DNA from 2 places in the Brachybacterium hainanense genome. Region 2 is predicted to be linked to the other one. Evidence: predicted binding sites of a transcription regulator. Region 2 holds the regulator's gene; the other holds the start of a gene.
The links. Region 2 encodes LexA, which represses DNA repair genes until DNA is damaged. Its sites were predicted from a motif close to TCGAACANNTGTTCGA; they were not measured.
Positions count from the first base shown of each region.

Region 1: the regulator LexA is predicted to act here: its motif matches at 2,071-2,086, upstream of ACFFF6_RS10720 (HNH endonuclease signature motif containing protein).

Region 1 is NZ_JBHLSV010000011.1:68,260-71,663, forward strand. It holds gene ACFFF6_RS10715 (LLM class flavin-dependent oxidoreductase) at 1-50, shown strand, start outside; gene ACFFF6_RS10720 (HNH endonuclease signature motif containing protein) at 84-2,012, opposite strand; gene ACFFF6_RS10725 (LysR family transcriptional regulator) at 2,594-3,404, shown strand, end outside.
Region 2 is NZ_JBHLSV010000025.1:20,987-24,390, forward strand. It holds gene ACFFF6_RS16250 (HelD family protein) at 1-585, shown strand, start outside; gene nrdR (transcriptional regulator NrdR) at 757-1,224, opposite strand; gene ACFFF6_RS16260 (LysM peptidoglycan-binding domain-containing protein) at 1,254-1,634, opposite strand; gene lexA (transcriptional repressor LexA) at 1,822-2,502, shown strand; gene ACFFF6_RS16270 (ATP-dependent DNA helicase) at 2,625-3,404, opposite strand, start outside.

The sequences.
Region 1 (3,404 bases), on a different contig from region 2:
ACGCGGGGTCGACGCTGCGCGAGAACCTGGGTCTGCCGATCCCCGGCTGATCCTCACCGATGTGCCCGGTGGGGGCGGGCAGCTCAGAAAGGAGGGTCGCCATAGGAATCGAACGGGTCGTGCACGGATGGGGGCGGGGGTGGGGACGCCGCCATGGTGCCGGTTCTGGAGCCCTCGCGTCCCAGGCCACCGAATCCGTCCTGCCGCGCCGATGCGAGAGCTCCGCCAGGCCAGTCCGCCCCGCGGGGGCTGTCACCGGTCCCGATCATTCCCTGGACGCCGTCTTCGGCCCCACCTCCGGGGTCCTCGCCCGGCGGCCGCGGGAGATGCTGACCGAAATGCCGACAGTCGATGTCGCAGAGGGTCTTCGGGTGATACCGGTAGTGTTCGTCGAGCAGTTCCAGGGCGAGGGTGCCGACGAGATCGGTCTGGTCCCAGGCATCCACGACCGCCTCGTCGCCGCGGACGGTCCGGATCCTCCATCGGGTCAGACCGGGCACGTGCGTCCCATCGGCCTCGATGCGGGCTCCGTGCAGCCGCACCGGGTCGATCCGCCCCTCCGTCTTCTCCTGGTGGTGGAACCGGCACAGCCAGTGCAGGTTCTCGATGTCGGTGGGCCCGCCCTCGAGCCACTCCTGGATGTGATCGCACTCGACCGCGACCCGCGCGGATCGCTCACAGCCCGGCACTGCGCACAGGCCGCTGCGCAGGCGCAGGTGCTCCTGCATCGCTCGCGAGGGACGGTACGCATCGGCCGGCATCGGGAGGAATGCTCCGCTGCAGGGGTCGGTCAGCACTCGGTACCAGGTCGGCTCCTCGGCCGCGAGCAGACGTGCGAGGTCCGCCGGGATCGGCGCATGCCCATCGACGAGCCCTGGCGCCTCCACGGCGCCCAGAAGGGTCAGGGCGGGCACGGTCACGGTGATCCGGAACCGCTCCGCCGGGATCTCGACGCCCTGCGGATCCAGCTCCGCCCGGGTCAGCAGCAGATACCGCAGCGCATCCAGCGCCGCCGGCTTCCCCGACTCCGCCACGCTCCCGTCCACGTCCCACGGGATGTCCGTCCCCTTCTCGAGCGCGAGGCGCTGCGCGGCCTGCACCGCGCGGGCGGTCACGTCGAGGCGATGCGAGGTCGCCAGGAGCTCCGGGGCCGGACCGGTGACCTCCAGGCAGGCGAGCCCGTCGGTTCCCGCACGCAGCCGCACATCGCGCCGCACCGGGACCTGCTCCTGCTCCTCGCGCTCGAGCTCCTGCAGCCAGCAGATCAGCGCGTTCACCTTCGTGAAGAACCCCTCTGCCCCCATCAGCATGTTCCAGGTCCGCACGACCTCGTCCAGCGCCAGGCGCGAGGTGTCCTCCAGTCGGCGGGAGCGGCGGAGCAGGTGCGTGAACCAGGGCGCCGGGAACACGCCCTCCTCCAGCATCGCCAGGCACGCGGGAAGGGTGGAGACCGCGTGACTCGCGTCCCGGATCTCGTGATCCGCACGCCGCACCGGCACCCGCATCCCGGTCGCTGCCGCGAGCGCCTCGATATCGCCGTCCGGGTCCGGGAAGGGCGACTCGGCGTCCCCGCCCCAGAGCTTCGACAGCGCCCTCAGCTTCCTCCCCAGCAGCGGCCCCTCCTCCGCCACGACATCCCAGATGTCCTGTACGACCTCGCTGAGCTCCGGTTCATCCGTGAGGCAGGCCTCCTCCGCGAGAGTGTCGCGGGTGACCGTCTTCCGAGCGCGCCGTCCCCCGCCCGACAGCCGCTCCGGGATCTTCGCCAGCACCCGGTCGACCTCGCGCTGCACCGCCGGATCGCGCCGCTCCGGAGCCGGGGGCTTCGGTGCCGGTCTCGTCGATGAGGAGGAGGCCTCCTCGTCCGGACCCGGAGTGGGAGCGGGAGCGGGAGCGGGAGCGGGAGCCTCGGCCCCCGCCGTCCGGGAGCGGACCAGGCCGAGCCGATGGCGCGGCCCCTCCCCGCCCGGAGACCCGAAGCCTTCCGCCCCCGGGATGTACGCCTGAGCCATGCCTGCCACCTCCTCCGTCCTGTGCGCGGATGATCTCCTCGCCGACCAGCACCGCGTATCGAAATCCTGTTCGAAATCTAGATTACACCCTCGCCCCCTCCGACTCAAGACCCCCGGGAGCGATTGTGGAAAACATTCTCTGGCGGATCGCATCCGCGGGCCAACCTCATCCACGCCCGAGCCCACGCACCTCGAATACACCCGCTGCCTGCACTCTCTCTCCTTTCCCGCTTCTCCTCCCCAATCACCACCACTCCTCCCCATGCACGCTTTATCCACATGGACGCGACCATCGAGCGCCCCCCATCGTCAACGCCGTACAATCTGGAGAACAGCATCTTTTCTTGATCCCCTGGTCCAGGAATCCAGGACACCGCAGGCACCGTCGCGGCCCCCGACAGGCACTGCCCCGGGGGGCGCAGACCCGAGCGCATACGCTCCCGCGGCACCACGGGCTGCGCCTCCCCGCCGGGCTCGGCGCAGCCCCGAGCGCATGCGCTTCCGGCCGAACACGCCCGACGATGCTGTCATCCCGCGCAAGCCATAAGCAGAGATTGGCACCAGCTCGTACCATGGTCCTCATGGACCCCCGACGACTGCTCATCTTCCGCACCGTGGTGCGCAACGGCACCATCGGCGCCGGCGCCCGGGAGCTCGGCTGGACCCAGCCCGCCGTCTCTCAGCACCTGGCGGCCCTCGAGAAGGAGATCGGCACCTCGCTGCTGCTGCGCTCCTCCACCGGGGTCACCCCGACCGAGGCCGGGCAGCGCCTGTTCCAGCACGCGGAGGCGATCGCGGCGCAGCTCGACGCCGCGACGGAGGAGCTCGCGGACATCACGGCGCTGCGACGCGGTCGGGTCCGCTTCGGCACCTTCCCCTCGGCGGCCGCGGTGCTGCTGCCTCCGGCGCTCGCGACGATGCAGGAGACCGCGCCGGGCGTCGACGTCAGCTTCGACGAGCTCGAGCCGCCGGATGCGATCACGGCCCTGCAGGAAGGGGAGCTCGACCTCGCCCTCGTGTTCCGCTACCCGCTCTCCGACACGGGCGGCGAGAGCGCCCTGGAATGGACACCCCTCCTCGAGGACCGGATCCTCGCGGTGCTCCCGCGGAACCACCCTCGAGCCGAGGACCCGACCCTCACCCTCGCCGACCTCGCCGAGGAGCAGTGGGTCGCCGGCTGCGAGCGCTGCCGCGCCAATCTCCTCGCCAACACGCGGGCGGCCGGTTTCACGCCGAAGATCCGCCATACGACGGACGATGCGACCGTGGTCCAGCGTCTGCTCGTCCATGGAGGCGGCGCCGCGCTGCTGCCGGAGATCGCGCTCGAGGCCTCCCCCTCCGAGGACGTGGTGGTGCGATCGCTGCCCGACCTGCAGGACCGCACGATCGGCC
Region 2 (3,404 bases):
GACGTCGCCCAGACCTCCTCCGCCGGCGGAACCTCCAGCTGGGAGGAGGCCCTGTCGCCCTACGTCGAGGATCGCCTCGAGGTCGAGCACCTGAGCGTCAACTACCGCACGCCCCAGCGGATCATGGATCCGGCGCAGCGCATGGCCGAGGCACTCGACCTGCCGGTCACCGAGGTCACCTCGGTGCGCGAGGGCGACGCCGATCCGACGCTGCGCCCGGCGCCGGCCTCGGAGCTCACCGCGCAGACGGTCCTCGCGGTGCAGGAGCAGCTCGCACAGGCGACCGGGCGTCTCGCCGTGATCGCGCACGCGAGCCGCCTGGCCGACCTCGTCGATGCGCTGCGCTCCGCGCCCGGCCTGCCGAAGGTCGGCTCGGGGAGCCGGGGCGTCGACGAGATGGTCGCCGTGATGAGCCCGCAGGATGCCAAGGGCCTCGAGTTCGACGGCGTCGTCCTCGTCGAGCCGGCGGAGCTGCTGGCTGACCGGACCCACGGCGCAGGAGACCTCTACGTCGCCATGACCCGTCCCACCCAGCGGCTCGACGTGGTCCATGCCCTTCCTCTGCCGGAGGGCATCCAGGGCTGAGACGAGGATCGGCGGCCGCGGCTTCCCCTCCGCGACCGCCGATCCGGCAGGCGCCGCGAACGGCGCCACCATGCATCCTATGCGGATTCTCGGGAGCCGTGCGACCGGTTCCCCGATTCGGACCGAGGACGACGGAGGGACGGAGGCCGACGTGGCAGGCGAGCACCGGGCTCACGCGCCGGTCGCGCCGCTCGCCGCCTCCTCCCGCAGCCGATGGATCGCCGCCTCGAAGTCGTCGAGGGACTCGAAGGACCGGTAGACGCTCGCGAAGCGCAGATACGCGACGAGATCGAGCTCCTGGAGCGGCTGCAGGATCGCGAGGCCCACCTGGTGCGCCTCGATTTCGGCCTGGCCGCTCTGCCGGATCGCATCCTCGACCTTCTGCGCCAGCAGCGCGAGCTGATCGTCGGAGACGGGGCGGCCCTGGCAGGCCTTGCGGACCCCGGAGATCACCTTGCTGCGGCTGAAGGGCTCGCTGACGCCCGATCGCTTGACGACCGACAGTGAGGCGGTCTCCACCGTCGAGAACCGACGGGAGCAGGCGGTGCACTGACGACGCCTGCGGATCACCGCGCCGTCATCGGACGTGCGCGAGTCCACGACGCGGGAGTCGGGGTTGCGGCAGAAGGGGCAGTGCACCCTTCCAGCTTACAGCGGGGCGACCGCGCTCAGCGGCCGGTCTCCGCCCCGGTGGGGAGCACGATCTCCTGGCCGGCGGTCAGCCGCGGCGTGACCAGCCCGTTGAGGCGACGCACATCGTCGACGAACTCCTGCGGGGCGACGCCCTCGGGGGCGTAGGAGTCCGCGTACGCCCACAGGGTGTCCCCGGCGGCGACCGTGACGACGGGCCCGGAGTCCCCCGATCCTGCGAAGGCCCAAGGGCCGTCGACGAGGAGGAGGACCATGAGCGCGACGACGACCCCCAGCAGGAAGGCGGCGGCGATGCTGAGGACACGGCCGCGACGGGTGAGCACGAGCCGCGCGCGAGCACGGGGAGCATGCTGCTCGATCGCGGTGGTGCGAGCGGCGAGGGGAAGGATCGTTGCCATGTCCGAACTCCTGTTCGATCGAATACGTGTACGACTGTAGGCCCGGTTGACGCGACACGCAAGACCCGTCTCGAACACATGTTTGGCCTGCGGTGCGCGAGCGCCTACTGTGGAAGGCAGGATCACTCCACCAGAGGGGTCCGACAGACGAACCGCCGCCGCCCCGTCCTCCCAGGAGAGTCCGCCCATGTCGCCCACGAGCACCCCGGAGCACGAGAGCTCCCCCGCCCCGTCGGACCTCACCCGGCGGCAGCACCGGATCCTCGAGACCATCACCGCGGAGATCGCCGCGCACGGCTACCCGCCCACCATGCGCGAGATCGGCCAGGCGGTCGGCCTGACCTCCCCGTCCTCGGTCGCCCATCAGCTCGGCGTGCTCGAGCGCAAGGGCTACCTGCGCCGTGACCCCAAGCGCCCGCGCGCGATGGAGGTCGTCCAGCTCGACGAGTCCGGCGCCCCGGACGCGGATGCCGCGGAGGTCCTGCCGGTCTCCCCCTCGGTCGCCGTCCCCCTCGTGGGCCGCATCGCCGCGGGAGTGCCGATCACCGCCCAGGAGCAGGTCGAGGACGTCTTCACCCTGCCCGAGCAGCTCGTCGGCGGCGGGGACCTGTTCCTCCTGCAGGTGGTCGGGGAGTCGATGATCGATGCGGCGATCTGCGACGGCGACTGGGTCGTGGTGCGGCGTCAGCCGGTGGCGCAGAAGGGCGAGATCGTGGCGGCGATGATCGACGGCGAGGCCACCGTGAAGACGTTCGCCGAGCGCGACGGCCACATCTGGCTGATGCCCCACAATCCGTCCTTCACCCCGATCCTCGGCGACGAGTCCGAGATCCTCGGCAAGGTCGTCGCGGTGCTGCGCGCCGTCTGATCACCGCACGGGCGTGGCCGGCGGATCGGTCCCGGCACCCCCCCGGCGCCGGCGCGGGAACGCGCATACCCCCGGTCCACGTCGCCCCGCGCTCCCGAGGGCTCCGGTGCCGGACCGGGCGATCAGCCGTCCGCGAGCCGGCGCAGCGAACCGAGCGCGACCGCCGGGTCCTGCGTGCGCCACAGCGGCGGCATCGCCTGCACGAGGTAGGAGCCGTAGCGCTTGGTGACCAGCCGCGGATCCAGCACCGCGACCATGCCGCGGTCCGCCGAGGAGCGGATCAGCCGCCCGGCCCCCTGCGCCATGAGCAGGGCCGCATGCTGCGCCGAGATCTGCATGAAGCCGTTCCCGCCGCGCTCGGCGATGCGCTCCTGGCGCGCCGAGATCAGCGGCTCGTCCGGCCGCGGGAAGGGGATCCGGTCGATCGTCACCAGGCGACAGGCGCGCCCGGGCACGTCCACGCCCTGCCACAGGGTGATGGTGCCGAAGAGGCTGCTGCTCTCCTCGGCGGAGAAGTCCCGCACGAGCCGCGTCATCGAGTCCTCGCCCTGCACGGCGATGGGCAGGTCCAGGCGCGCACGCACGTGCTCGGCCGCGAGCTCCGCCCCGCGCCGCGAGGAGAACAGGCACAGCGCTCCTCCGCGGGACGCCTCGATCAGCTCGGTCAGATGCTCCATCATCTCGCGGGAGGGCCCGTCCCGCCCGGGCAGCGGCAGGTGCGAGGCCACGTACAGGATGCCCTGGCGGGGATAGTCGAACGGGCTGCCCACATCGAGGCCGGACCACAGGCTCGGATCACGGATCCCGTCCTCGAGCTCGGGGGCGCGGCGGTCCGCGGCGCGCAGGCCCACCGAGCCCGCAGGCGGCTCGAAGCGTCCGCCGAGCGCGAGGGTCGCCGAGGT